DNA from 4 places in the Paenibacillus sp. SEL1 genome. Region 2 is predicted to be linked to each of the others. Evidence: riboswitches for the same ligand, from Rfam matches in the RefSeq annotation. Region 2 holds a riboswitch; each other region holds the start of a gene.
The links. Region 2 has a riboswitch for cobalamin ahead of ACYCSE_RS08425 (ABC transporter substrate-binding protein). Riboswitches for the same ligand answer to the same signal wherever they lie in the genome.
Positions count from the first base shown of each region.

Region 1 (7,349 bases), 190 kb from region 2:
CCGTATGTACTCCCCAGCGAATCCTGCAGCTTTTGCAGGTCAGTCAATGTTCGTGAGATTAATCCCAGGTTAACGCCTTCCTTGGCTAAAGTTTCGGCAATTGCTTTACCGATTCCTTTGCTGGCTCCTGTAATAATGGCTGTTTTATTCTTAAGTTCCATCCAGTCTCCTCCTTTTCACTCCATAACGTGGTTGTGCATGTGAGCACATGGTTACATTATACAAGGTTAAACTCATTGAACCAAACTTCGCCTCTGATGAGGTATTCATCTAGAGGTCTCCTATTTGGAAATATTAATATCCCCTGAGGTGGTTTCTACCTTTATCACGTTCACACTACCGGGAACAGATTCGGGAGTATCTATACTCCCAGAGTCAGAGTGGACATTATAAACACCTTTAAAATCGGGAGCTTGTTTAATCTTCACGTCACCAGAATCAGCATTCACTTCCAAGTTGGCTACGGCACGTTGCGTAATATTTGTCTCCCCTGAGGTTAGGGAAATAAGGCCATTACCGCTATAATCGCGGATGGTAACATCGCCTGAAGTAAGCTTCAACTCCAGATCTGCTGCAAGCTGACTGGCTGTAAAATTACCGGATGTTAAATTTGCGATCAGGTGGGTACTTTGGAGGTTTGTAATCTCGGCAGTGCCTGAAGTAGCGGTGATGGAAGTATTCTGCACGGAGGCATCTTGAAGTTTTACATTCCCTGAATGTGCATCTACCTGTAGGTCAGTTAGTGTTTCGCCGGAGGGCATCTCTACGGTAATCGTTTGATCTAAATCAGGGGTGATCGAAAGAAATGACAAGGAAGCGGCCGGCTCCGATTGAATCGTAAGCTTACCGTTCTCAATTCGGGCATTATGAATTTGGTCGGCTACCTTTGTCTGAACTTCTCCACTAATGCGTATCGTACCTTGGTCGCCAGAGCCGGGAGTAAACAAAATAGAGACATCATCAGAACTGTCCACTTTCAGCTTCTGTAGCTGACCACGTGTGAACGTCCATTTTTTGTTAATCGCAGTTGTTTCCTTCATGACTTGTTGACTCCATGGGGCACCGTAAGCCACCATTCCGGCTACACCGATCACAATGCACAGACCTGCTGCAATAAACCACTTTTTATTCATGTTGTTAGTAAGCTCCCCTCAGGGTAGTCTGATTCCATTTCCAGTATCGTACTGTGCCTTTGACCATAAGGAATAAGAGATAACGTACTCCAGGCAGCAGCAATAGACCTATACCCGTCAACGTGATAGAGAAAAAGAATTTGGCCGGGTAAAAGGTGTTGTTCAGCGCATAATCAGTAACGGCGAGAAGGGGGGCTGCAATGAAGCTGACCGCTACCACGGTCAATGAAACCCATACTACCCATAGGGTAGCCATAATCGGGATGGAGATCAGCAAGTTGAGAAACAGCAGTCCTAAGAAAGTAAAAAGATTGCGTGCGAAGCTTCCCTGGCGAAGCGGAGGAGAAGCGTTCCAAGCTGCATTAGGATCATCCAACGCTTCTCGGGCAATATCCTCTGGGTTACCCAGCTCATTGGCAATCTCACTTTCGCTTTTTCCATTGACCAACCCGTAGTCAAAATGCTGGCTCAAATCACTAAGCAGCTCATTGCGTACCTCTGCAGGGAGAGGAGAAAGACGCTGCTCCACCTCTGTAAGAAACTGTTTTCTATTCATCGGAATTTCCTTCCTCCAGTAGGCTTGCGACATGATGGACAAAATCATTCCATTCCCGCGTAAGTATTTTTGTATAATGGCTTCCAGTATCAGTCAGCCGATAATATTTACGGGGAGGCCCCTCGGTCGATTCCTGTAAATACGTTGTGCAGTATCCTTCTGATACCAGACGGCGAAGCAGTGGATATAGGGCTCCCTCAGCTACTTCAATATGACGGGAGACGGCTTGAGCCAACTCGTAGCCATAACGGTCTCTGCGTCCAATTAGAACTAGAACGCACAGTTCCAGTACCCCTTTTTTGAATTGGATGTTCACATTCACGAGCGGTGCTCCCTTCCTGGATGTTATCAATGATTCATAGGTGTCGTTCGGAATAAGGGGAAGAAACGTGTGTTTGTGCATAATTTGTCACGGGTACTAATTATAGAACAGTAGTCAGGTATAATTTAACATCATGTACTGATTAATGCAAGGTACTAAATTTTTAATAATAAAATATTTGTGCCGAAATGGGCAGATTTTCTTTCTTGAAGGCTTTATTGAATAGCGAATGTTGTAGAAAAAAGTAGTTTCATTTGGAAATTCCTCGAAATCTGGCTGGAAGCCCAAATAGGCTGCCGCTTTAATTTCATTCATTAAAATGATAGATTGTAAAGTATTCAATAGGGTTAAAGATTACTTTTTATGAAGAGGTGGTAAGGGTGGATTGGAAACACTGGTATATGGAACTGGAACAGGATGATGAGTCTTGGGATGTATCTGAGGAGATTGTTCTGCGTGGTATAGTACATGTTAATTTTTGCGGGCAGCCCTCGGAAGTAGAAGTCGAATTTATCGTGGGAGCCGACTCCGAAGAACAGGCACAGACTATAGAAGAACCTACACAGTTGCAAAAAAAGACATGGGAGCAGTATATGGAATATTCGTCAACTATTCATCCTCAAGTGTTGGAGTCCATACACCATCATTATGCTGGCATAGTGGAAAAGTACCGGAATGCTTACAGTACATGGGGAGAGGACCCAGATGAATATGCGCCTTATGTGGAGCGCCCGGAACAATTGTTGGATCGAATACAGCTTATGTCTATACTGATTTCCGACTCATCGGCAAAGGATGAACTGTATTTGAATTTTAGTTGCTCCTGGGATCGAGAACATGGCTTAGGCGTACATATGAAGCAGATGAAAATGGAGCATATTCAAGGCGTATATACATTATATGATCTAGAATAAATCCCCCTTCCTGGCTTTTAGCAAAAAGGGCCGGAAAGGGGAATAGGATAAGGCGAAAATGATGGCGCGATTGGATACGATAAAAAAATTAGTTGGATACAGCCAATGCAGCCCGGGCTGCTTGAGCCGCTTGTACCATTTGTCGCAAGGCGGCGACAGATTCCTCTTTGGTACGGGTTTTCAGACCACAATCCGGATTAACCCAGAACAAATCTGATGGCAGTACGCGCAGGGCACGCTGGATCATGCTTAGCATTTCAGATACATCGGGGATGCGCGGGCTGTGGATATCGTACACGCCCAGACCGATGCCTTTGTCGTATACCTGATCTTCAAAGCTGACAATCAGTTCTCCGTGGCTTCGCGAGGTTTCAATAGATATAACGTCGGCATCCATATCGGAGATGGACTGAATCATATGCTGAAATTCGGAATAGCACATATGCGTATGGATTTGGGTCGCTGGCTCAACGGTGGCCGTGGTCACAAGGAAGGCTTGAACCGCCCAATCCAGATAGGCTTGCTGCTGTTCTTTTTTCAGCGGAAGCCCTTCACGAATTGCAGGCTCATCGACCTGAATCATGCCGATGCCCGCTTGTTCCAGTGCCTCTACCTCTGCCCGTAATGCCAGAGCCAACTGTAAAGCAACTTGACTACGTGGAATGTCATTACGTTCGAAAGACCAGTTCAAAATGGTCACAGGACCCGTAAGCATTCCCTTAACAGGCTTGGAGGTTAACGATTGGGCGAATGCCGTTTCTTCCACGGTCATGGGCTGATCGAAGGAAACGTCTCCGTATATAATCGGTGGTTTGACACAGCGGGAGCCGTAGGACTGCACCCATCCGTTTTGCGTAAAAGCAAAGCCGTTCAGCTTTTCGCCAAAAAATTCAACCATGTCGGTCCGCTCAAATTCCCCATGTACAAGCACATCAATGCCAATGTCCTCTTGGATATCAATCCATTCCTTAATTTGCTGTTGGATGAACGTTCGATATTGCTCGGCAGACCATTCTCCTTTGCGATAGTGCAGGCGGGCCTTGCGGATCTCGGCGGTTTGCGGGAAGCTACCAATGGTCGTCGTAGGCAGTGGAGGCAACTTCAGCTTATTTTGCTGAATCTCACGACGTTCGGCAAAAGGAACGCTGCGTGACAGAGGCTCTTTGGCCAACAGGTCGGCCAGATCGGCAGCTGTCTGTACGCGTGCTGCTGAACTGTTGAAACGGGCTACCGCATCTGCACTTTGCTCAAGCTTGGATAGTGCGGATGGATCGTGTTTGCCAAGTGCAGCCGTCAGGATGGCGATTTCCTCTAGCTTTTCATCAGCAAAGGCCAGCGCTTGCACCAGCTCCTTGTCCAGCTTGTGCTCTGCCTCCAGGCTGACTGGCACATGCAGCAGACTGCATGATGGCTGTACGATAAGCTGCTCGGCAGTGGTCTGTTCTGCTAACTGACCCAGCAGAGCAGCTACAGCGTTCAGGTCGCTGCGCCATATATTGCGTCCGTCAATGACACCAGCGCCCAGCGTTTTTCCTTTAGGAAAGCCATGCTGCAATATATGCTGAAGATTTTCGCCATCATCATACACAAAATCAAGACCCAGCCCCTGTACTGGAAGTACGGACAGACGCTCATAATGATCTAGGCTGCCAAAGTAGGTTTGCAGCATTATATTTAAGGAGGGCGCAGCTTGGGTCAAAGCTTCATAGACTTCCTGGATAATGCCCAGATCCTCTACTGGGAATGAGGTGGTCAGGACAGGTTCATCGATTTGGACCCACTGAACACCTTCTGCTGCTAGTTCAGACAGGACACGGGTGTATAAAGGCAGGAAGGTTCTTATAATAGAGGCAAGCTCCTTACGATCATAGCCTTTGGAAAGGGTAACGAATGAATAGGGGCCGATGAGGACCGGTTTCCCATCAATACCTAGTTCTTGTTTTGCTTCACGATAAGCCTGTAAAGGTTTATTTTCAGTGAACACCGGAACTGCATTCGCCAATTCAGGAACGATGTAGTGATAATTGGTATTCATCCATTTGGTCATTTCACTGGCGGTTGCTCCCTTCTGACCGCGAGCGATCCCGAAGTACACGGACAGAGGAATCGGACCTGCGGGACGATAGTTGAACCGTTCAGGTACTAGACCGAACATCACAGATGTATCCAGCATGTGATCGTAATAGGAGAAGTCTCCGACAGGAATGCGATCAATCCCCTTGTCACGCTGCTTGCTCAGATGCTCCAACCGTAATTTTTTCATCTCCGTCTGCAGTTCGCTTTCGTTAATGCTGCCGTTCCAGAAGCGTTCCAGTGCTTTCTTCCATTCCCGGTTTTCGCCGATACGCGGATATCCCAGATTACTGCTAATTAAGCCGGACAATTCAGGCCATTCAATAATGGACATGTACTTTTCCTCCTAGTGGGTAGCTGTTTTATTTTTACGTACCAAAAAAGGCATTCTTCCCCCCAAGGTTAAAAATAAGTAGGGGAAAGAATGCCTCCGTGATTAAAAAATCAAAAATACGGCGACTGCTCTTAACACCTCCCTATCTTCCGTAGGTACTTGCGATGTTGTTAAAATAGGCAGGTCTCCTGACTTACGGATCATGACGCTCAGCACTCCTTCCCGGTCTGTGGACCAGTGGATATATGAACAGCTGAAAGTTCCCCGTTTACAGTGGCGGGACCGTGCCGGATTTGCACCGGCTTCCCTTTTAAGCCTGATCTGAATAGAACAGACACCTATCTCCAAGCTATGCGGTTAAGGTATGACGAATAATTATGCACTCGTATACTTGTTCACCATCATAAGTGAAACTTACAGGATGCGCAATAGAAACTCCAATGGAATCTGTTAGCTATATGAAAAAAAGACAAGCTTACCCATGATGGGGGCTTGTCTTAGATTAGATATAGCATCTTGCTTGCTGGGTAAGCATCGCCTTATGTCAATGAAACGGTATAACCTGCCTGAATGCTGGCTTTTACATCTACCAGACGCTGGTTGCGACTGCCCCGGAAGGGAAGGGTCAGGTCCTTTTGCTGTTCTACAAAACGACCGTCCACAATCACATCGCACAAAAGTGCCAGTTCCTGTCGCTCCGGATCTGTGAGTAGATCTTCATAGACAAAGCCAGTGTAAGCCCACACGGTTCGGTCGGGACAGGCTTCGCGGAAGTCACGCACAAATTGCGAGCATTCTGCTGCTGAGAAAAACGGGTCTCCCCCGCAGAGAGTCAGTCCATCCAACAACGGATTTTCCATGATGTCACGAATGACCTCCTGTTGTCGTTGGGGGGTGAATGGCTCGCCTGCACGGAAGCTCCATGACTCTGGATTAAAGCATCCAGGACAGGCATGACGGCAACCGCTAATGAACACAACGGTGCGCAGGCCGTATCCTTCGTTCAGAGATTCCGGAATGTAGCCACACAAATTCACTTATGTTTCACCCGGTCTCGAACTTCTGCCTGTTTTGCGGCATTAAAGCGAACGGTATAATCTCCTGTCAGATATCCGGTTACCCGACGTAAGCGCTGAAAGTGTGTGTGCTCCTCATCTGTGCCACATTGGGGGCAGCTTGTCCCGATAATCCCTTCATAACCACATTCCGTACAACGATCCACCGGATGGTTGATGGAGAAATAGCCGATGTTCTGATGCAGCGCATACTGAACAATTTTAAGAAACGCATCCGGGTTATTCCGCGCATTACCGTCCAGCTCAATGTATGAAATCGCACCAGCGTTGCATAGGTTATGGAACGGAGCTTCCAAGCTGATTTTACGAGCAGCCGGGAGCGTGTAATACACGGGAATATGAAAAGAATTGGTGTAATATTCTCGATCATTTACCTCAGGAATAATCCCGAAATCACGTTGATCCAGCAATGTGAACTTGCCCGACAGACCTTCGGCAGGCGTAGCGAACAATGTAATATTTAAATTGTGATATTCACTCATTCGATCGCAATACACGCGCATGGAAGTGATGATTCGCTGTGCCTCGCGGTATACAAAATCATCCTCCCCGTGGTGTTTCCCGTATAGTGCCTTCATGCACTCAGCCAGCCCGATGAACCCGATCGAAAGCGTACCGTGTTTTAGTACGCCTCCCACCTTATCATCTGGTGCCAGTTGTTCTCCACCTTCCCATACCCCTTCGCGCATCATAAAGTCCGAGGCTTTGGCCGGTTGGCTGGTCTGGATTTGATAGCGATGAATTAGGCCATCTACCGCAATGCGCATAACTTCTTCTAGTCTCGCATCAAAGCGATCACGGTCAGGTGTCAGGCGTTTGCCTGTGCAAATACCATATTCAATGCCAAGCCGCACCAGATTAATGGTATTGAAGGAGAGATTCCCCTTGCCACTCTGCCGGTTTCTACCGAAACGGTCAGAAATGGTGCGGGTACGGCAACC
Region 1 covers NZ_CM137723.1:1,637,277-1,644,625, reverse strand. Annotated here, with positions in the region: gene ACYCSE_RS07570 (3-ketoacyl-ACP reductase) at 1-161, opposite strand, end outside; gene ACYCSE_RS07565 (DUF4097 family beta strand repeat-containing protein) at 282-1,133, opposite strand; gene ACYCSE_RS07560 (DUF1700 domain-containing protein) at 1,138-1,689, opposite strand; gene ACYCSE_RS07555 (PadR family transcriptional regulator) at 1,682-2,011, opposite strand; gene ACYCSE_RS07550 (DUF6985 domain-containing protein) at 2,392-2,925, shown strand; gene metE (5-methyltetrahydropteroyltriglutamate--homocysteine S-methyltransferase) at 3,014-5,332, opposite strand; cobalamin riboswitch at 5,494-5,689, opposite strand; gene nrdG (anaerobic ribonucleoside-triphosphate reductase activating protein) at 5,872-6,369, opposite strand; gene ACYCSE_RS07535 (anaerobic ribonucleoside triphosphate reductase) at 6,366-7,349, opposite strand, start outside.
Region 1: linked by a shared signal. The riboswitch ahead of metE (5-methyltetrahydropteroyltriglutamate--homocysteine S-methyltransferase) and the one ahead of ACYCSE_RS08425 (ABC transporter substrate-binding protein) in region 2 are both predicted to bind cobalamin.

Region 2 (7,349 bases):
TCATAATCATATTTAGAATAGGTACCACGTTCTATTTTGTCAACAACATTCGACAAGCCGTCCTCTTATTTATTTTTAAATTTGTAGAATATTAAATTTATGGCTTAATTCGCCAACGTTTGAAACAGAGCACGCGTGTACTCATGCTGTAACAAGTCTTCATCCCATTCCTTAAATATTTCCACGATCTCCCCCTGAACCATAACGGCAACGCGGTCACAAAACTGACGAGTAGATTGGAGATCGTGAGTGATGAATAGGTAGGACAACTGACGTTCCATCTGCATTCTTTTGAGCATGTCCAGTACAGAAGACTGCGTTGTCGTATCCAGATTGGCGATCGATTCATCGAACAAGATAATATCCGGCTCCACCGCCAACGCTCGGGCAATACATACCCGCTGTTTTTGCCCGCCACTTAGTTGTGTTGGGTATTTTTCCAGACATTCCGTGTCCAGCCCCACAGATTCCAGTAAAGACTGGCAAATATCGAGTGCTTGCGTTTTTCGTCCGGGAAAATAGTTGTGGATTGGCTCCTCCAAAATATCTCGTATGGTCATGCGAGGATGGAGCGAGGAAGACGAATCCTGTGCGACCAGTTGGATTCGTTTGTACAGATGGATATCCTTCACCCTTCCGGTGTGAATGGGCTGGTCATCCAGCCAAATCTCTCCTGAGGTCAACGACTCCAGCCCTAGAATACATTGTGCCAACGTGCTTTTGCCACTTCCACTTTCTCCAACCAGTCCGAGACATTCCCCCTGTTGTAACTCCAGACTCACCTTCTTCACGGCCTGCTCGCTATCTTGCGTGCTGAACCAACCTTTTCTCCGTTTGCGGACAGGGTATGCTTTGGTCACATTCTTCAATTCCAGCATCACTGGTTCATCCTTCCTTCCGGACCCATCTCCAACACTCGATCTGCTATGCGGCTCATACCCTGGCGATCATGTGAAATCAACAATATGGTGAGATCAAAGTCTTCTCTCAATTGTTGCAACAATGCCAGAATCTTGTCGCGGTTGATAACATCCAACGCCGTAGTAGGCTCGTCGGCAATAAAGAGGCTCGGACCGGAGCTTAACATTGCAGCCAGCAGCACCCTTTGACACATGCCTCCGCTTAGTTCAAAAGGATATGACGACAAAATATGCTCAGGATTTGCAAATCCAACCTTGCGGAGCAGAGAGCGCAAATAGGCCTCCCGCACTGGAGTAGCGCCTCCTCTGGCTATCTCCGTGGCACGGCTCAGCATCTGCCCCATCCGTGGCAGCACGCCCAGTGGGTGGACTTGCTGCGGTGCAGTGTGGGATGCGACAGCATCAGCGTGCCCCGGCTCCATCTGGTCATGCGGCATCCGACGCCGCCCGTGCAGTCTAAGCGTATCCATCAGCTGGGCGCGGACAGTCCGGATCGGGTTCAACCCGCTCAGCGACTGTTGAATGAGCAGGGCAATATCCTCTCGGCGCAGCCTTTGCCAGCGCCGTTCCTGGAACGGGAGGATGTCTTCCCCGTTATAATAGATACGCCCTTGCGTAACATTAATACCTGGTTCCAGCATGCCTGCGATTGCGTGTGCGGTCAGGCTCTTGCCGCATCCACTCGGTCCGGTCAGGGCCACAATCTCCCCTGAATATATGGAAAAGCTCACATCACGCAGCAGTAGTTTGCCCCCGCTTCCGCTTGCTCCTACGCCTGTGCGGCAGATTTCCAAATGTTCCACGTGTAACAACGGTCTTCGCCCTGCCACTTGTTCTATCGTATCCTTGCACCCAAGGGCTGTTTGATCCTCCACTATTTGTCCGCCCCCTTTTCCGAAAAGCGGTCGCCCAAAAGCTGGCAGGCAAGTACGAACAGCATAATCGCCAAGCCCGGGAAAATCATGACATGCGGGGCCACCTGAAAATACGAGGTTGCATCATGCAGCATCACGCCCCACTCTGGCTTAGGCGGCTGTACACCCAATCCAAGAAAGGACAGCCCAGCGATCATCAGCACCACGCGTCCGATATCCCATACCGCATAAACCAACAACTGCGGCAACGCTTGTGGCAATACATAACGGCTCAGTATACGTACGTGTGAATTGCCGGATAAACGGGCATATCGAACGTAGTCCTCCTGACAGGCTTTTTGAACCAGACTACGGATATACCGGACATAGACCGCCCACCGTACCGCAATAATCGCAAGGGTCATGTTAACAAAACCTGGACCCAAAATGCCCACAATTGCCACCGTTAAAATAATATCAGGAAAAGCCAGTACGCCGTCGATTCCCCGCATGATCAGCTGATCCACGCGTCCGCGCACATAACCAATGAGCAACCCTATAGGCAGACTGAAGCATAACGTAGCTACAGTAATTGCACATGCGATTAGCACGCTCATCCGAATCCCGTAAATTAGCCTTGACATTACATCCCGACCCAGATGATCCGTACCGAAAGGATATTTCCGACTGGGTGGTGCCAGACGGTTCAAAAGATCCACTTGAAGAGGATCATGAGGAGCGACCCATGGAGCTAATAACCCAAGCAGCACGATCAGACCAAACAGTACGCCTCCTGCCAGCAAGCTCCCTTGAAAGGAAAGCCGTATCTTTTTCATTTTCAGCTTCCCCCTTAACGCAAACGCAGCCTCGGATCTATCGCCGTCTGGACCACATCCACCAAACACTGAACTCCTACAATTAAAAATACGGCGAAAATAACATACCCCTGAATCACCGGATAATCTCGCTGTGTAATTGCATCTATAAAGTACTTGCCCAACCCCGGCCATGAAAAAATGGTCTCTACGATGACATTACCTGCCAGCATAAATGATAGATTGGTACCTAGCAGTGTAATTATAGGCAGAACCGCATGCTTAAATATCTCAAAAAACAGGATATGCATACGGGAAAAGCCTCGAGCCTTCGCTGCTTTCACAAAATTCCGGTCACCCAGCTCCAGCATTTGAGCGCGTAGTACACGGGCTTGCACAGCTCCCAAACCTGCGCCAAGAGTCAGCGCTGGGAGCACTAAATGTGTCCAATCCTCCCTTCCCATGGATGGGAGCCAGCCCAAGCGAACGGAGAATAGATAGATCAACAGAAAACCAAGCCAAAAAGAGGGGATCGACGATCCCAGCAGGGCGAATAGCCTGCCCAGACGATCCAATGGGCCGCTAATTTTTAGAGAGGCAGCCAGCCCCAACCCCAGCGTAAGCACCGTCATGACGGCAAAGCCCGCAGCAGCTAGCTCCACAGTAGCAGGCAGTCTGTTCCACAGTTCGGCTAGCACGGATTCCTTGGATACATACGAGGTGCCCCAATGCCCTGTGAACACATCCCGCAGCCAGTTCACATATTGAATATGAAACGGTTCGTTTAAGCCTAGTTCCTGCCGTAGCGTCGTCAACGCCTCCTCAGAGGCAGGGACATTATGCGCGGTGAGCAAAATGGTAGCAGGGTCTCCAGGAGCCAGCCGCATCAGTACAAAAGTCAGCGTGGATACAACAAATACAATGATGAGCAGCTGCGCCACACGTTCCAGTATAAAACGAATCATAGGATACGCCGCTCGTTATTCCGCAATATCGGATTGCGCTGTAATGTAGTAATACTCGATCGGATGGGGTGTAAAACCCTCTACCCCTTTTTTCACACCAAACACATTGTCAGGATGCACAATGAAGGACTGTGGCAAATCCGTATTGATGATATCCAGCGCTTGTAGTGTCACAGCATTACGCTGCGCTGTATCCTTCGCCAGCTTCAAGCTGTTAAGAATACTCTGCAGCGGTTTGGAACTATAACGGCTTACATTGGCTTCGCTTTGCGAAGAATAAAACATGTCCATAAAATATTGTGGCTCTCCTGTATGAGCAGTAAGCATACTGTACATAGCAAAATCCCAATCGTTTTTGGTCAACGCCTCGTCGATATTTTCCACCTTGCGAATCTTGACCTGGATTCCCTCTTTCAGCAATTGGCTTTGGATGACCTCAGCCATAACAGAGAGCTCTGGACGCTGAGGAAAAGTCAGCAGCGTAACCTCGAACGGCTTGCCTTGCTTAGTCCATGTCCCTTGGGCGTCCTTCTGCCAGCCATCCTTCGTTAACAGCTGATCCGCCGTTCCGTCCAGCGCTTTACGCTCAACTTTACCGAAGGGAAGAATGCTCGGGAACGGACTGCTTGCTTCCGTACCGAAGCCCCTCATGACGGCGCTCACAATCGATGTGCGTGGAATCAGGCTGTCCACCACCTTACGGTTCGCCGCATCCTTGAATACTGGGGATTCCATATTATACACGAGCATATGGGTGCGCAAGGAGGGAGCCGACAGCACCTGTAGCTTGTCGTTCTTTTTCAGTACCTCTGCGTTATCAACCGGAATATCCGTCGCTACATCCACCTCGCCGGATTGCAGCGCCATCAGGCGCGAATTCCCGTCCGTAATGAACTTCATCGTCGCTTCAGCCAATCGTGCCTTCTCGCCCCAATATCCGTCATAACGCTCTACGATCAAGGATTGGTCCTTGTTGAACGCTTTGATTTTAAAGGCGCCTGTCATCGCTGGGTAACTCTGCTCATCTTTCATCGATGTCACATCCAGTACAATCGTCGATGGATCAGCTAGATTGGACACCAACGCCGCATTCGGCTGGTTTGTCGTGATCTTTAAGGCCAGCGGGCCGCTTACATCAATGGACTTCACATTCAGTAAATCCTTCGCCAGATGGCTTTTCTCGATAGAGCGTAGCAAAGATGCTTTTACACTTGCTGCATCCATACTCTTTCCATTATGAAAAGTGACTTTATCCTGCAAGCTGAACGTCCAAACTGTAGGACTATCCTGCTTCCACTCCTTTGCCAGCCAAGCCACAGGCTCCAGCTTTTCATTCAAACGTACCAGTGTCTCACCTGCACCGGATCGCATCACATCCCAGCTATTATCTCCGTGCGGGTCAACACCTGACGGTTTCCATGTATACGCCATTACCAGCTTTTTACCTGTCGCTGTTTGTTGTGCTGACGCGTTCTCATCTTTGCCGGAGCTATTCGACGTCTTATTGCTAGTACATCCCGAAAGAGCCATAACTGCCAGTAACAGCATCACCCCTGTACATATCAACCATGAGCGCCTGCTACGATTGCTAATCATTCGATGAATCCCCCTCTATCTTGTAAAATCATATAAACCTAACGCAAAAGGCGAAAAAAGCATTCCAGACCACTTGATCAGCAGTCAGAAATGCTTTCATTATAAAATGTCAAAACACACCTCGAAGCCAACTCCAAAAACATAGAAGGGATCAGATCGGTTTCAGACATTCCGTATGCAGCACGCCTAACCACCTCCCCAGCATCCCGTGGGTCTGACAGTGATGTCAAAACAGGCAGGTCTCCTGACTCCAAGCGTATCTTTCAGGCCTTCCCGGTTCTTCACAGTTCCAGTGGCTGTTCTGAAAGCTCCAGCAGTATCCTGCTGATGCCTGTATACAGTGGCGGGCCCGTGTCGGAATCAACCGAACTTCCCTTTTAAGTGAACACGCTCAACAACTATCCACATGGTCTCAACAAAACCCCGTACATAGAGTCGTCCGGCTCACACCTGTTTTCTTCCTTTATTTCTTTCCATTACGATCTTATTTTGTTGTCACAGGCTTGTCAATAAAGGCTGCACAATAATTTAAATTTGAACAATATGGCGAGAATGAAGGTAATGGCTATTCATTGCGTGCACGAAATGAACGTGCTAAAATTAGGTATAGAGTAAACCACCGTGTCCGTATACTAAAAAGAGCCTTCGCCGCGCCAACGGCAAAGACTCTTAGGACTTGAAAGGCTGTGGATCACCACCACGGCGCGCTGCACAACTAAATGTTAATGCAAACGAAACCCACCGTTAGGCGCCTAACCTAATTACGCGGTGGGTTTTCGCTTGTCCGAAATTTCCGACGTAGCCAGCGATAAAGTTTACGAATACTAAACACCAGGCTTAGTAACGTAACCATCCAACGCAACACATCGTAGCACGACACAAGGTTGACCATCGGCTTCACCCCCTTTCGGGAAGCTGCACCGTGGTCCGAAAACATCCACCACTATTCAAAATCCATAATTTGGATTATACCATGCCCCTTCCTACCACTCTAGCAAATTCTTCTAGCGCATAAACTGGAAAACGCACCAAATTAGAGCTACCCATTTCATCCCGAAGCTTTATCTATATGTCCCCACACGGCAAGGGTATCTACTATCTGGATAACTCCATGCCAAAAAGCCGGAAAAGAGGCATACGTCCTCTCTCCGGCTATCTTTATTTATTCCTAATCATCAAACCTTCTGTGGAACCTCCGAAACCGTCACGCTTTTGACCGATTCCCCTTGTTTTCTCGTCAAAACAATGTTCAAGACAATCGCTGTAATCGAACCCGAAACGATCCCATTTTGCAGCAGCATTTTGGCAAAGCTCGGCAGCTGGTCGAACATTTGTGGCAGAACGGCAGAGCCTAGGCCCACGGCAATACTGCATGCTGCGATCAGCAGATTGCTTTCCTTCCGCAGATCCACTTCTGACAAAATAGACATGCCTGATGCAGCAACCGAGCCAAACATGACGATCATCGCCCCGCCCAGCACAGCGTTAGGAATCACTGTCGTTAAGGCAGCCAGCTTAGGCAGCAAACCAAGAACAACCATGATCCCGCCCGCAGCAAAAATAACGTTCCGCGATTTGACGCGTGTGAGTGAGATCAGGCCAACATTTTGCGAGAAAGCTGTATAAGGAAACGCATTAAAAATACCCCCAAGCATAATCGCGAGTCCTTCGGAACGTAGACCATTGACGATCTGCTTCTGTTCCACCTTCTGATCAATCGCTTTGCCTACTGCCAGATAAACGCCTGTAGACTCAACCATACTGACAATATTGACGATAATCATCGTACATACTGCCATCATGCTAAACTCTGGCTTACCAAAATAAAACGGCTGCGCGACACTCACCCATGAGGCTTCCGCCACGGGAGCAAAATGCACCATTCCCATTCCATAAGCAACCACCGTACCCGCGAACAGACCAATAAGCACGGAAATCGAGCGCAAAAAGCCTTTTGCCAACCGATTCACAAGCAGGATAACCAGTAGTGTAACTAACGCCAACAGCAAATTACGTGGCTGTCCAAAATCCGCGCTGTCCTGGCCCCCTGCTACATTGTTCATCGCCACCGGAATAAGAGATAGACCGATAATCGTAACGACCGAACCCGTAACGACCGTCGGGAAAAAGCGTAGCAACTTGCCATACAACGGTGCCGCTAATACCACAAATATACCGGACAAAATGATGGCACCGTAC
Region 2 covers NZ_CM137723.1:1,832,094-1,839,442, forward strand. Annotated here, with positions in the region: gene ACYCSE_RS08405 (ABC transporter ATP-binding protein) at 105-881, opposite strand; gene ACYCSE_RS08410 (ATP-binding cassette domain-containing protein) at 878-1,795, opposite strand; gene ACYCSE_RS08415 (ABC transporter permease) at 1,795-2,610, opposite strand; gene nikB (nickel ABC transporter permease) at 2,625-3,554, opposite strand; gene ACYCSE_RS08425 (ABC transporter substrate-binding protein) at 3,570-5,150, opposite strand; cobalamin riboswitch at 5,368-5,571, opposite strand; gene ACYCSE_RS08430 (nucleobase:cation symporter-2 family protein) at 6,326-7,349, opposite strand, start outside.

Region 3 (7,349 bases), 1.7 Mb from region 2:
GACCGCCTTGGCGGAATGGGGCTGCGGTGTCGTTCCCGGCGAAGCCAATTACGTGCTGGCAAGGGCGCCGGGTACGTGGAGCGCATCGGCTATTCAGCAGGCGCTTGGACAACGTGGAATTCTTATACGTAGCTGTGCTATGTATCCGGGACTGACGACGAGCCATTTTCGGATTGCGGTCAAGGATGCAGAAGCCAACGGCAGGCTGCTGTCTGTATTGGGTGAAGTGCTGGAGGAGGAGCAGCGGCGTGACAGTTAGCTTGATTATCCTGGCAGCCTACCTTTTGGACAGGCTGATCGGTGATCCGAGGTGGTTGCCGCATCCAGTCATCGGTATGGGACATGCCATTTCAGCATTGGAAAAAGCGATTCGTCGCCAGGTCCGCAGTGACCGAGGGCTAAAACGTGCGGGCATACTGCTTCCGCTCATTGTGGCGGGAGGCTCCTTTGCGCTTGCCTGGGCGCTGTTGCACTTGCTTGCCTGGATTCATCCGTGGTTATCTGTCGGCGCAGAAATGGTGCTGATTGCGACCACGATTGCTTCCAAAGGACTAAAGGATGCAGGAATGGCAGTATACCGAGCGTTGCAGGCGGATGATCTGGCAGCAGCACGGCGGGAGCTGGGCATGATTGTCGGGCGGGATACGCAACAGCTTGATGAGCCTGAGATTGTACGCGGTACGGTTGAAACGGTCGCTGAAAATATCGTGGACGCGATTATTTCGCCGCTTTTTTATGCCTTGATCGGGGGAGCACCCTTGGCGCTGGCTTATCGTGCTGTGAATACGCTAGATTCCATGGTTGGCTATAAAAATGAAAAGTATCTGCATTTAGGCTGGGCTTCAGCGCGTCTAGATGATGTGGCTAACTACATTCCAGCACGCCTGACAGCGGCAATGCTTGTCGTAGCGGCGTGGATGTACAAGCGAGATGCTGCAAGAAGCTGGCGCACAGTCAAGCGAGACGCTCGTCTGCACCCAAGCCCGAACAGTGGCTTCCCGGAATCAGCTGTTGCTGGAGCACTGGGGATTCGTCTTGGAGGCTATAATGTGTATCATGGCGTGCGCTCCTTTCGTGCATACATGGGCGATTGGATACGACCGCTAGAGTCGAAAGATATACGGCATACAATCCAGCTGATGTTCGCCGTGTCCAGTATGTTCGTAGGATTGTGTTTGTTAGGAGCCGCAGGTTGTTTTGCCTTGGGATGGGTGCAATGAGGGTGAGGAGTAACACACTGAATAATGATCGAGCAGGAAGTGACATGATCTTGAAACAAGATATAGCAGCAAAAAGGACGGTAGAATACGTACAAAGTCCGAACTCACAGGAGGATAAGGTGCCGTATGATACTAAAGAAGATCTGCATTGGGACATGGAACTCGTGTTAGTTCGTCACGGCACAACCTTATGGAATAAGGAACGTCGATATCTGGGACACTCCGACTTAGGTTTGCTACCGGGAGCAGAACAGGAATTAAAGCCTTTGCAAGAAGAATTGCAGGGGCAGTCCTTTGCTCGAATCTACTGCAGCGATTTAATGCGATGTCGCCAGACCTTGCAGATCATTGTGCCGGAATCAGAATTGACGTCTGGAGGTTCCCTATCTATTATGTCTCCTATGATGGAACCACGTCTGCGAGAGCTTCATTTTGGCGAGTGGGATGGAAAAACGTATGACATGCTCAAGGATGTGTCGTTGTATCGCGCTTGGATTGATGAGCCGCAACGGATAACCCCTCCTGGAGGAGAGTCTTGGACAGATTTTGTGAATCGTTTGCGGAAATTTCTTGACTCTCTGTATGAATGGCGTGTTGCTATGGAAGTTCGACCCATGGATTTGACTGCTGGGCCGCTCTCTGTTTTGGTCGTTACGCATGGTGGCGTAATTCGTCAGTTAGCTTGTATGCTGATACCGGGCCATGATTTTTGGAGTCTGAATCCGAAGCCGGGAGAAGCATTTAGGATTCAATTGAGGCTGGCAGGACCGCACAATTACATAGCGGAAATGCTCCCTCGTTAGGTTAGGCACCAGTGGATAAAGAGGCTGTTTGGGTTGTAAGCCGCCTCATTTTAACCTATAATCATCAAGTAAAAGAACGGCTTGACTACCACTACATCAAATATCCAGCAGACGAGGTCGGCGCGGTGTGATGAAACTATGGTTTCCCTTGCCTGCGCTGTTAAAAGGGAAGTCGGTGTAAGTCCGGCGCGGTCCCGCCACTGTAAATGGAAACATGCCCGTTAGTCCTGCTTTATGTGCTACTAAGCATATGAAGGAATTTCAGGACATGCATCTTACCATAAGTCAGGATACCTGCCCGTCCGCCTGTCACCATAATCCTTCGAGGAAAGGATGACGTGTTCGCAGTGACTGTCCGTGCGGAAAGAAGCTGCCGCCTGCGCACGATCTGCGCTAACGTGACCCCTGTGTCCTGATATAAGGATGCGGGGGTTTTTTGATAGGAAAAGAAGGCTGGATTTAGAAGATATCTGATGATGCTCAAGTAACGCTCTTAACGATTTTTTTATGAAGGGGTGCATATCATGGCAGGAAAAAAAATAAAGGTTTGGACAACAGGTCTATTGGTTCTGATTTTGGCAGTTGTGCTGAGTGCATGTGGCGCTAATGGAAAAAATGCTGAAAATAAAGAGAATCAGACTTCTGCACAGCAGCCAGGAAAGACCGTAACCGCACAAGAGCCTCCGGGCAAAACAGTTTACCCACTCACAGTTAAGGATGCAACAGGACAGGAATTTACATTCAAAAAAGCGCCGGATAAAATCGTTTCCGTCTCCCCGGCAGAAACCGAGGCGCTGTTCGCCATCGGGCTGGATAAGGAAATAGTTGGCGTCTCCGACTACTCTGATTACCCGGAAGCAGCTACGAAAAAGCCTAAAGTAGGCGGTATTATGAAACCGAACGAAGAGGCGATCATTGCTGCTAACCCGGAAGTCGTTTTTGCAGGGATATCACTTAGTGAACAGGCTACGACCAAGCTGCGCGACATGGGAATTATGATTTTTAAAACGGAACCGAAGACAGTTGAAGATGTCATAGCTAACATCGAATTGTATGGAAAAATCACCGATCATCAGAAAGATGCGAGAGCGGTGACTGACAAGATGAGAGCAGATGTAGCGGAAGTGAAAGAAGGAGTTAAAAATATCGGTAAAGGGCAGAAGCTGCGGGTATACGTCGAGTTTTCACCAGGCTGGACAGTTGGTAAAGGTGAGTTTATGGACGAGCTGATTACTTTGGCGGGCGGCGAAAATGTAGGTGCCACGCAGAAGGGGTGGTACCAAATTAGTGAGGAAAATATTATTGCTGCGAACCCTGACGTGATTTTGTACAGCAAAAGTGTCAAGGACGACAAAACTGGCCAAACGCTCGGCGAAATCATTAAAGCTCGCAGTGGATGGGATCAAATATCGGCTGTTCGCCACAACCGGGTGTTTGCCGTGGATGATAATTTGATCAGTCGTCCGGGTCCACGCGTAACGGAAGGTCTCAAGGAAGTGGCCAAGGGCGTGTATCCTGAAATTTTCAAATGAACCGTAAACTGATCGGCTTTGGAGGGACAGGTCTTGTCTTGCTGTTGCTGACGCTGCTGCTCTGTCTTGGCATCGGCTCGGCCAAGCTTCCGGTCAGCCAGATCACGGGCATTCTGGTTAACCACCTTCCGTGGTTAGGCGATACATTTACACCGGATTGGAATACATCCTCAGAGCAGATTATTTTGAAGGTCAGATTGCCACGAGTGTTACTAGGAATGTTGGTAGGAGCAGCGCTGGCGCTGGCGGGAGCCGGATTTCAGGGTGTGCTGCGTAATCCTTTGGCTGATCCGTATACACTGGGGGTATCCTCGGGGGCTTCGGTAGGAGCGGCAGTACTGATCTATTGGGGCCTTCAATTTTCATTTGTTGGCATATGGACGCTGCCGCTAGTGGCATTTACGACCGGAATGCTGACGCTGTGGATGGTGCTGACGTTGGCACGGGAAGGTGGAAAAATTCCGACACAAAGTCTCATTTTGTCGGGTGTAGTGATGCAATCCTTTCTGGGAGCGGTTGTTTCCTTTCTGACAGCCATGTCGAAGGAGACGGTCAATGAAATATTGTACTGGACGATGGGAAGTCTTAGCCTGCGCGGTTGGTCATATACAGGAATCCTTTTACCTTATGTGGTCATAGGACTGGTATTTCTATGGAACCGGGCACGTGTACTGAATATTTTGGCTTTGGGTGAACGTCAGGCGGCTCACATGGGAGTTCATGTAGATGCGACGAAGCTATCTGTTCTGATCATTTCCACGCTGCTGACAGCTGCCGCTGTCTCGGTATGTGGAGTGATTGGCTTTGTGGGACTTGTTGTACCGCATATCATTCGTCTGGTGACAGGTCCTGATTACCGGATGATTGTTCCATTATCTGCGCTCGGTGGAGCCATTTTTATGGCTTGGGCGGATACGGCGGCTCGCACGTTGTTAGCCCCCACGGAAATTCCTCTGGGCGTGATGACGGCCTTTGTTGGGGCACCGTTCTTCGCATATCTCCTGTACCGGAACAAGAAGCTGCGCAGGGGGGAACTGCTGTGACAGAACAAAGTGAATCACAGAAGGTGCGGGATCGGGCATTAGAGGTAGCGGGTCTGACACGTGCCTATGGAGAGTTCCATGCGTTAAAGAATATAAGCTGGAGCGTCGACGAAGGAACTTGGTGGGGGATTATTGGTCCGAACGGAAGTGGAAAATCGACCTTGCTGCATCTGCTTTCGGGTGTAGATCAGCCAACTTCGGGAAACGTTCATATCTATGGCAAAAAGGTCGGTAGCTACAGCAGAAAGGAGCTTTCCCGACTCATAGCCGTACTCCAACAGGAAGGGCTTCCTCCAGTGGGATACACCGTCAGGGAAGTCGTAGAAATGGGACGTTTTCCTCATCAGGACTGGTTAGGCAGGGAAAAGGGTGTTGATGTGGAGGCGATCACGAATCGCGTGCTGGAGCGATTGGGTCTTACCACGTTGGCGGACAGAGCATTGGACCGCTTGAGTGGGGGACAGCGACAGCGTGTAGCTTTGGCAAAAGTAATGGTACAGGAGCCACGAATATTGCTGCTGGACGAGCCTACGACCTATCTGGACTTGCGCTATCAGCTTGAATTTATGGAACTGTTGGCAGATTGGCGCCAAGAAACGGGTGTGACGATCATTGCGGTCTTGCATGATCTTAACTTGACAGCCCAATTTTGCGAAGATTTGCTTGTACTCAAGGATGGAATGGTTGAAGGATTGGGAGCTTCATCGAAGTTATTAACCGAGGATCGGATTCGACGAGTATACGGTGTTGAGCCTGTGATGCTTCCGCATCCTGATAGCGGTGTGCCGCAGCTCTTGCTGCGCAGAAGTGCTTCGGATACAGCAGATTAAATAAACGATGAAACACACTTAAAAAGAGCAGGGAGTGGAAGGTATGAACAACAAGCTGCGTCAGCTGATCGATAGCATTGCCCAGCCGGATGGGGGGGCGGCCTCGGCAGCTTCAGCCTATTTGGACCAATTAACGAAGCCACCGGGAAGTCTTGGAAAGTTGGAAAGTGTGGCCATTCAGCTAGCAGGAATTACAGGAGTGGACAAGCCTGAATTTGATCGTAAAACGGTTATGGTCATGGCTGCGGATCACGGGGTGTGTGAAGAGGGAGTCAGTGCCTTTCCGGCTGAGGTTACACAGCAAATGCTGTATAACATGCTGTCAGGTGGCGCGGCAATTAATGTGCTGGCACGCCATGCGGGCGCAGATGTCAAGGTGGTAGATGTTGGCGTGAATGCGGATGTCGCTCACGCGAATCTGGTGGACCGTAAGGTACGCATGGGTACTTCGAATATAGCTAAAGGGCCAGCAATGCTGCGTACGGAAGCGGAACAGGCGGTTTTGGCCGGAGCTGAAGCCGTAGCAGAAGCGGTCAAAGGTGGCACACGGCTATTCGTTACCGGAGAACTGGGCATCGGGAATACGACAGCCAGCGCTGCGGTCGTATGTGCTCTTACCGGGCTAGAGCCGGAAGTTATCGTAGGCCGGGGAACGGGTGTAGATATGGCTGGACTTACCCGTAAAATATCGGTTGTCTGCCGCGCATTGGAGGTGAACCAGCCAGATGCAAATGATGCGCTCGACGTGCTCACTAAGGTCGGCGGTCTGGAGATTGCCGCCTTGGCAGGAGTCATCCTCGGCGCAGCCGCACATCGCTGTCCAGTCGTGTTGGACGGCTTTATTTCAGGCGCAGCCGCCCTTGCAGCGCGTGCACTTGCGCCTGCTAGCGCTGCGTACATGCTCGCTTCGCACGCCTCGGACGAGCGCGGACACGCGGCGGTGCTCCGCGAGCTCAAGCTGGAGCCCATGCTTCATTTGGACATGCGGCTCGGGGAGGGCACAGGCGGTGCGCTTAGCTTGCACCTGATTGATGCGGCGTGCCGCATCATGCGCGAAATGGCGACCTTTGCCAATGCAGGCGTATCGGACGGTCAGGGAGCCGCGCAGCGATGAAAGCGCTCGTGACCGGCGGGGCACGCAGCGGGAAAAGCGACTTTGCCGAGCGATTATGCATGTCGCGCGCTTCGCGCGCCTGCTACATTGCAACGGCGCAAGCCTATGACATGGAGATGAAGGAGCGCATCGCCCTTCATCGGGTCCAGCGCGAGTCTGCTGGGTACGACTGGCAGACGCTGGAGGAAGCTCAGGCGCTGCCTGAGCTGCTGCGACGGCTTGGCGGTGATCAAGCGTCGCAGCCCGCGCCTATGGTGCTAGTCGACTGCCTGACCCTGTGGCTGTCGAACGTGCTGCTGGCCGCAGGCGAGGACGGCGAGGCTGCGGCCAGAGCTGCCATTAATGAACTGACGGCAGCTGTGGAGCAGTATCCAGGGCAGCTCGTCATCGTAACCAACGAGGTTGGTGACGGTATTGTGCCCGAATATCCGCTGGGTCGGCTGTATCGGGATTTGAGTGGGGTTATGAATCAGCGGATTGCCCGTCTTTGTGATGAAGTATTTTTGGTGACGGCGGGCATTCCCGTAGAACTCAAACAGTTGGAATATAAGCTATGAGCCGCGAACGTCAGGCTGTTGCGGCGGCTTTTCAATTTTTAACGCGTCTTCCGGTGAAGGCGGAAATAGATTTTTCCCCGGATTTGCTTAAACGCAGTGCAAGTTATTATCCGCTGGTGGGAGTGGTTATTGGCATCATTGTCTGGGGCTTTGCGGCGCTTACTTCTATGGTGTTGCCGCCGTTGCCGTGTGCGATTCTTACGCTTGTTGTCTGGGTTTGGTTGACGGGCGGATTGCATTTGGACGGGTG
Region 3 covers NZ_CM137723.1:3,489,978-3,497,326, forward strand. Annotated here, with positions in the region: gene cobD (threonine-phosphate decarboxylase CobD) at 1-259, shown strand, start outside; gene cbiB (adenosylcobinamide-phosphate synthase CbiB) at 249-1,220, shown strand; gene ACYCSE_RS15930 (histidine phosphatase family protein) at 1,265-2,023, shown strand; cobalamin riboswitch at 2,146-2,339, shown strand; gene ACYCSE_RS15935 (ABC transporter substrate-binding protein) at 2,548-3,555, shown strand; gene ACYCSE_RS15940 (FecCD family ABC transporter permease) at 3,552-4,598, shown strand; gene ACYCSE_RS15945 (ABC transporter ATP-binding protein) at 4,595-5,428, shown strand; gene cobT (nicotinate-nucleotide--dimethylbenzimidazole phosphoribosyltransferase) at 5,472-6,542, shown strand; gene cobU (bifunctional adenosylcobinamide kinase/adenosylcobinamide-phosphate guanylyltransferase) at 6,539-7,099, shown strand; gene cobS (adenosylcobinamide-GDP ribazoletransferase) at 7,096-7,349, shown strand, end outside.
Region 3: linked by a shared signal. The riboswitch ahead of ACYCSE_RS15935 (ABC transporter substrate-binding protein) and the one ahead of ACYCSE_RS08425 (ABC transporter substrate-binding protein) in region 2 are both predicted to bind cobalamin.

Region 4 (7,349 bases), 220 kb from region 2:
AAAGCTGCTCTCTACCCACGTATAAGAAAGCTGCTCCCACAGCATACGGGTGATTTTGAAAAAGTCACTGTTCGCATCTGGATCGCTACTTCCGCGTCCTAACACAAGTACCGCCGTTTCTTCGTCGGATACCTCGGCAAATGCCTCTACAGCGCTATTCATTCCCGCTGGAACTGCAACCGGACGGGCCTCTTTCAAGCGGCTTTGCAGAATGCTGACGATTTTCTCGTGAACGCCAATCGGGCGTCCATATACAAATTCCACCTGCGGATATTTTGCTTTTGCCCGATCAATAGCCATCGGAATATCAATTTTGGCATGTACCGCTGCGAACAAGATAATCGGAATGAGAACGACACGCGTCGCACCTTTCTCCACACATGTTTGCATCCCATCAGCAATGCTGGGACGTGCCAACTCCAAGAAACAGGTTTCCACGCACATATCCGGTACCCGGTCTGCCACTGCCTGTGCAAATTCCAGCAGTTCCTGGTTCCCCTCCGGGTCCCGACTTCCATGTCCAACTAACAATATTGCATCCACTGCTGTTTTTTCCTCCTCTTTAATAGGGATAGCCTGCATGACGCCCTATTTTATATATATGCTTGTATCCAGTTCATCAGGCCTTCAGTCCATTAATCACCACAAACCGCATTCACTTCTACCGTTGCTGGTGCATCTTCATGCCGGAAACCCGCAACGACACCTACACGTTTAAAAAATTTATGAAAACGCTCATTCGGATGCCCTTTTTCCTTATATTCAGCGATGACGTTCTCCACAATGTCAGTAATTTGATCACCCGGAATCCCTTCCGCTACGGGCTGAGCGGCATGAGCATTGCGACCGAATTTTTTGCCACCAAGGAAGAGGTCGTATCCTCCCTTGCGATAGACGATGCCGATATCCTCCAGCACCGCTCCATAGCAGGCCATACCGCATCCGTTCAAAGCAATGCTCGTTTCCTTGGGTGCCTGTAATCCGCCAAGTACAACCTGTAGATGCTCAGCCACAGGCACAGCGTCATCCTTCTCCATATTGCAGAAGTCGCACGCCTTCACCTTAAACACATCGCCAATCGGCATGACAATGAATCGTTCATCCCGCAGCCGTCCGACCAGTTCCTCGGGGTCTGCACACGGTACGCGCAGCACGATCTGATGATCTGGCGTGTATTCCAGCTCGCCGTCATCACCCGCTACCTCGGCGAGCAGCGCCATCTGGCGAGCGGTGAACTTCTTGTTTCCCACACCCGGGGAAACGCCCACCTCAAATAGCGCAGGCTTGCCAAAGCCGCCTGTCGCCATCCCGGCCGGGGCCCCCGCTCCGGCCACCGCTGACGTTCCGGCGGTGCTCTCGGCGGTAGGCGCTTGCCCGCTCCAGCGAGCGTTGGCTGCGCCGGGCAACTTGCCGCCGACAGCGAGGCGGCTTAGTGCCTCTGCCGCCAGCGATGCCGGGGTTGCTGCGCCGGTTTGCACAGCGGTCGTTGCCTGCACGGCAGCCATCGCTTGCGGGCGTGCCTGCGTCGCAACCGCAGCGCCGCTCGCGGAGGGTCCAGCGGGCGTAGTCGGGGCTGCGCCTGCCTGCGGTGCAGCCTCTTGTGCGCCCAGCGACCACGGCTCCGCTTCCGTGCGGAGCCGCTGATGCGGCTTGAGCGCTTGCTCGGTCGCATCCAGCGTGTATTTGCGCTGATATCCGCGCGGAGTCACGATCAAGCCGTCATACACCGTTGTCGAGGAATTGCCGATGATTACAGTTGTCAGCATCCCGATGTCATGATTCAGCATATCTTCCAGCGTCGTTACAATAACTTGCTGACGTTCACGATAAGCACTTTTCACCAACCCAACTGGAGTTTGCGGATCGCGGTAACGCAGCAAAATGGACTGCGTCTCCACAATCTGGCGGGTACGCCGACCACTGCGCGGGTTGTATAATGCAATCACAAAATCGGCCGAAGCCGCTGCTTCTACACGCTTCACAATCGTTTCCCATGGGGTCAGATGATCACTCAGACTGATCGTGCAAGCATCATGCATCACTGGCGCCCCCAACAGTGAAGCACAGGACTGAATAGCCGAGATCCCCGGCACGACTTCTACCTCAACCCCGTCCTCGCGTCGCCAGCCTTTTTGCATCAGCACTTCGTACACCAGCCCTGCCATACCATAGACTCCTGCATCTCCACTGGAAATGACAGCTACCTTCTTGCCCATCTCTGCTTGGCGAACCGCCTCCTGCGCACGGCTCACTTCCTCTGTCATCCCTGTGCGTACAATCTCCTGTCCGTTCAACAACGGACGGATCAAATCAACGTAGGTATTGTAGCCGATAATGACCTCACTTTCGGCCAGCGCATCCAGCGCCCGTTTTGTGATATGTTCCATATCTCCTGGTCCAAATCCAATCACCAGCAATTTTCCTAATGGGCTCATCGTGCTCCTCCTATTCACCCTTTTCAGGGTAGCTATCCTATCTATTTCAATGATTTATGCACATCGTGTAACTCAAAAAACCCCATCCTGCCCGGATGGGGTTTCTATGTACGTATCTCTCATCAGACGAAAAAACAGCGTAAGAAGACACTATTTGTCTTCCTCCAGCCTGCCGTTGTTTTCCACCTGTCTGTTTACGCTTCAAACGCTGCTGCACGTTCATATCCACGCAAACCTCTAACCAACATGGAAAAAGCAACGTGTGCCTGATTTCCTGATTTCGTACACCCATCCTCTCCGCGAAGGTTAACGGTGCATACAGATCAAGGTAGGTCTCCTGGCTTGGCATCAACAGATTCTTTCGTCTTCCCCGTTTTTCACGAGTGACCATTTAAAAAAATCCTCTTCCTTACAGTGGCGGGACCGCTCGGGATTTGCACCCGATTCCCTGTTACCCTTTGCTCAACCGCAAAGGCACCTTGTCTGTCCGCTATTTGATTATGGGTCTTATCATAACCTTGCCTCAATCAGTTGTGCAAGCACGAAAAACGCTTTATTTCAAGTTCTCTGCTTTATTTTTTAACATATGTAGCAATTCGTCCGGGTCCGCAGAGATACTTAATAACGCTGGATGCTCAGCCCCGGTAAACCCTTCTTGCACGCTATGACGCACCATTTCTACTAACGGGTCAAAATATCCATTCACATTCAGCAGCCCAATCGGCTTGCGATGAATGCCGATTTGCGCCCAGCACAATACCTCGAACAGCTCCTCAAAGGTTCCCAAGCCACCCGGAAGGGCAATAAACGCATCGGCCATCTCGCTCATTGCCGCTTTACGCTCATGCATGCTTGCTACCTCAATGAACTCGGTAACTCCCTGATGAATGATCTCTGCATCAAATAACAGGGTGGGCATAATGCCAGTGACCTGACCGTCACCCGCCAGTATTCCATCCGCCACCTCTCCCATCAGCCCCCTACTGGAGCCACCGTAGATCAGACGGATATGATGGCGAGCCATGGCTTCTCCCAGCTTGCCTGCCGCTTCAACATATACCGATGAATGTCCAGGTCTGGACCCGGCAAATACACAAATAGAATTCATTAACGTCTCAGCTCCTGTCCTAAGTATCATGCATCGAAACTTATTCATTATATTAGCTAAATATTTTCGCTATAACAAAAATCTTTGTCGATGCATGTCCAACAAAAAAAAAGATAAAGACCTCGCAGGCCCTTATCTTTATTTTACGCTTTATCCAAAAATATAAGTTCATTTTTAGCATACTATATTTATAATTTCTATCTCATTTCCATCTCATTTCAATGACCATTCATGATCTTCAGACCACAGCCATGCACCGAATCGTTATGCTCAAAATATTTGCCCAGCTCCACCATCATCGCGCCCATGCGTTCTTCGGTTGGAAACACGACTCGATCAATCCCTTCTTCCACAATGGACTGTGCAGTCACCTTCCCTACTGATACAGCAATCACATCCTCACGGAAAGCTTCCAGTAAATCCTCGATTCGATTTTGCTCTCTCGCATATTGGGCTAAAAATCGAATTTGCGGGCCACTCGTGAACGTAACGGCATCAACATTACGATGGATAACATCCTCCAGTAACGCCTGCAATTTTGCTTCCTCAGGTGGGATATGCTTATAAGGAAGTACCTGGCGGGTCACTGCCCCCTGCTCGTCCAGCCACTTTACCAACCGTGGGGCTGGATCGCCATGCAGTTGCAACAATACTTCCTTCCCCTTCAAATCGTATGGGGCGAAAGCTCCTGTCAATCCGATCAAACTTCCGTCCTCGTCTCGTACTGCTGGCGTAAAGCCACGCTTTTTGAGTCCATTGACCGTCTTGTAGCCCCGCGCTGCAATGTTGGAAGATTGCAGCAGCTCCATAATCTGCTCAGCCACGCCCATATCCTCTGCCATATCGAACAGGGCATCCAGCCCCATACCTGTCGTGAAGATGTACCAGTCTGGAGGGTGCTTCACCCACGATACAACAGCGTTGCGCAGCTCGATATCATCCAGAAAAACGGTACCCTGGGCCGGGCGCTGTACTGGCTCACCCCCCATCTTCACAACTAGCAGCGCCATTTCTTCTGCTTTACGGGGACCCGCAAGAGCGACTCTCTTGCCTGCCATGCGTTGTGCCATTCTGTTGCCTCCCTTGTAGATGTCGTATTTCTTTCTACCAAGTATACAATCAGAGGGGTAAAAGACAAATAAGAATTACTTTTCCGATGAATACAGTAATCTTATAAGTGGCCGTGTTCTGTTCTGCCTCCATGCTGGCTTTCTTTCTGACTACTGCTATCCTGCTCTCCGTTAGATGCCCTATCATCTCCGCCTTTCCCTTTAGATTTGGGTCGGAGCAACATCCATAGCAACAAAGGCATGATAACAAAAAAAATGATCATCACCGCGGTCCACTCCCGGCTGAACTCATAAATTTGCACAATGTTGGAGAACAGCATAAACGAACAGACATAGCCTAACAAACCTACGGGCCAAACCATCAGGCTCCCCCAGGCTTGGGCAAACATCCGTTTTACCGCCAAACTGGTAACGTACAGATCAACCCCAATCTTCGTAAGAAAGGTCGGTACGGTCAGTACTGCCACGAACAAGTCGAACCGATCCAGAAAGTCCGTTAGCTGTAATTGACGCACCAGTTCATACGCTGGATAAAACAGCCGTGACAAGATAGGAACACCAATAACCAACTCGGATAGCAGCACCAGCATGGTCAGAAAAGCGGTTCCGAGCAAATGCCCAAACCACGCACTACGCCCATTATAGCTCTTCCCAGAAATCACAAAGGGGACTATCATAATATCGGCCATATAACCCAGCATGCGCCAACTCCCCTTGATTACTCCCTCTACTTCTGGATGTAAGTAGGGTCTCAGCATCGAAAAATCCATATTACGCCCAAAAAAAAGCGGCATGGTCAACAGCGTCACAATCAACAGCGGTATAAAATTCTCGGTCATATTCACGATGGTGCTTATTCCGCCTTTAGCCATAAATACTAGAGTCAACAGCACAATAAGAGAAGTGACCACAATCGGAGTCAGCGGCAAAAGCACCACCTCCACCAGATCCGTAATAATCCTCAAATCCCGTGCAAAGATGATCAGGAATAAAATAAGGTAGATTGCAAGCAGCACACGGCCCAGCACAGGGTGAGAGCTCACCATCGCCTGCATCAGATCCTGATCAGGGAACCGTCGTTTAAGTTTCAACATCGCCCAGATCGGCAAGCATAGCACGATAGCCGCAATTATACAGGTCCAGTAAGCATGCTGATTCGCGTGATCCGCTGCCTGCGCCGGAGCATGTATAAGGGTAATACCGACCTCCATCAATACACCAAGCAGCACAATTTGTCTGGTTGTGAACTGTTTCATGCAGGTACATCCTCCTTTTGCCCGCAGGCATCCATTACACGATTTACAACGTAGGGGGGAGCCACATGTCAATAAAACGGGTTAGCCATGTAGCCACATAAACGGTGCTCTTCGTTGATGTTCCGTAAATCCAGATACCAATGCTAATAACATACATTACGCGGGAGACCCAGCGATTGATGGCTGGTGCATTGTGAATATTTTTACGGTCCATCAGATACATGAAGAGCATAACCAGCACCAAAGGTAACAGAAATACTTTATTCATTGGATTTGCTCCTTTTTGACCCCGAATGGTTTGGTGACCGCACCGATATTCTCAATATGCACGACCGGATTTATGGTGACCTTCACCTTGGGATACAGTTGTTCCCATTGAGGTTTGATCCGTTTCCATTCATCCGGTTGACTCGTAATAATAGCCCGGCCCAAACCAAGTACGTCTGAACGATACTTTTGCTGAATCACCTGAACAGCCTCTCCCAGCTCCCTCTTAATTTCCTCGGCTGTCTGCCGCTCCAGCCACTTCAAATTTTCCTCGTTGGAAATATCGAAACTCGTCTCATTTTCCTTCACATTCCCATTGCAGTTCATATGAATGGTCATTCGAATCTCATCCCCTTGAATATGGGGCTTAATTTGGACTTTATTTTCGATGAGGTGTACAGATATGTAACCTCTACCTTTGGGAGGGGGAATAAATATTTCTGTCTCCTTGGCTTGCTCCATACCCAAAAGCAGAAACCGACTGAGGTGGTTATCAATAATTCCTGTTAACCTGTCTTTGCGAAACACAGCCAGTCCATCGACCTGAATATTCGTTTTCTTGTCTTTAAGGTTAGGGGGCCCATTCTTCACCAGAGACATTACTGGTACCACCGGGTCAACGCCTTCCAGCAGGACGGAATTCATCAACAGCTTAACGGAACGAGGTTTTTTCATATAGGAAATATTGAGCTCACGCACCATTTCTGCTGGATATTGCTCTATCGGAGCATCTGCCTGAAGCAATTCCATCGTTGAACCCTTCGTAATAACAACCAGGGACGACAGACGGTTCTGCGGAACACGTGCCAGTACATCCATCATTTTGCTAATCCCTTCTCGTGCCAGCGCCTCGCCGAACAGCAGTACCCGCCGATGGGAGTAATTGAGTGTTCGCGAAACTCCGCGCTGTTCCTCGGTACTTGCTCCTCGAAAGCTTGGGCCTATTTTGGACTCCAAATAGTAGGATTTCGTACCACTGGTACCTCCCCCTCCTCCTGTACTGCCCGAAGATCCGAGTTGTCCGGGTAGAGCGATTTGCATCGTTACCCGGTATTGATCGCCTTCCTTGTCCAGCCCGGTACCCATCACGAAAGCCACATCATTCACTTCACGGCGATCCCAGCATCCTCCCAAGAGAACAGAGCATAGCAGCAGACAACAGAGCACAGCGACTTTACGTATTTGTTGTGTATTCGATTTGGGCTTCATCACC
Region 4 covers NZ_CM137723.1:1,609,947-1,617,295, forward strand. Annotated here, with positions in the region: gene ACYCSE_RS07405 (sirohydrochlorin chelatase) at 1-543, opposite strand, end outside; gene cobJ (precorrin-3B C(17)-methyltransferase) at 636-2,435, opposite strand; cobalamin riboswitch at 2,746-2,931, opposite strand; gene ACYCSE_RS07415 (LOG family protein) at 2,989-3,543, opposite strand; gene ACYCSE_RS07420 (uroporphyrinogen-III synthase) at 3,762-4,613, opposite strand; gene ACYCSE_RS07425 (GerAB/ArcD/ProY family transporter) at 4,715-5,869, opposite strand; gene ACYCSE_RS07430 (hypothetical protein) at 5,913-6,137, opposite strand; gene ACYCSE_RS07435 (Ger(x)C family spore germination protein) at 6,134-7,345, opposite strand; gene ACYCSE_RS07440 (spore germination protein) at 7,345-7,349, opposite strand, start outside.
Region 4: linked by a shared signal. The riboswitch ahead of cobJ (precorrin-3B C(17)-methyltransferase) and the one ahead of ACYCSE_RS08425 (ABC transporter substrate-binding protein) in region 2 are both predicted to bind cobalamin.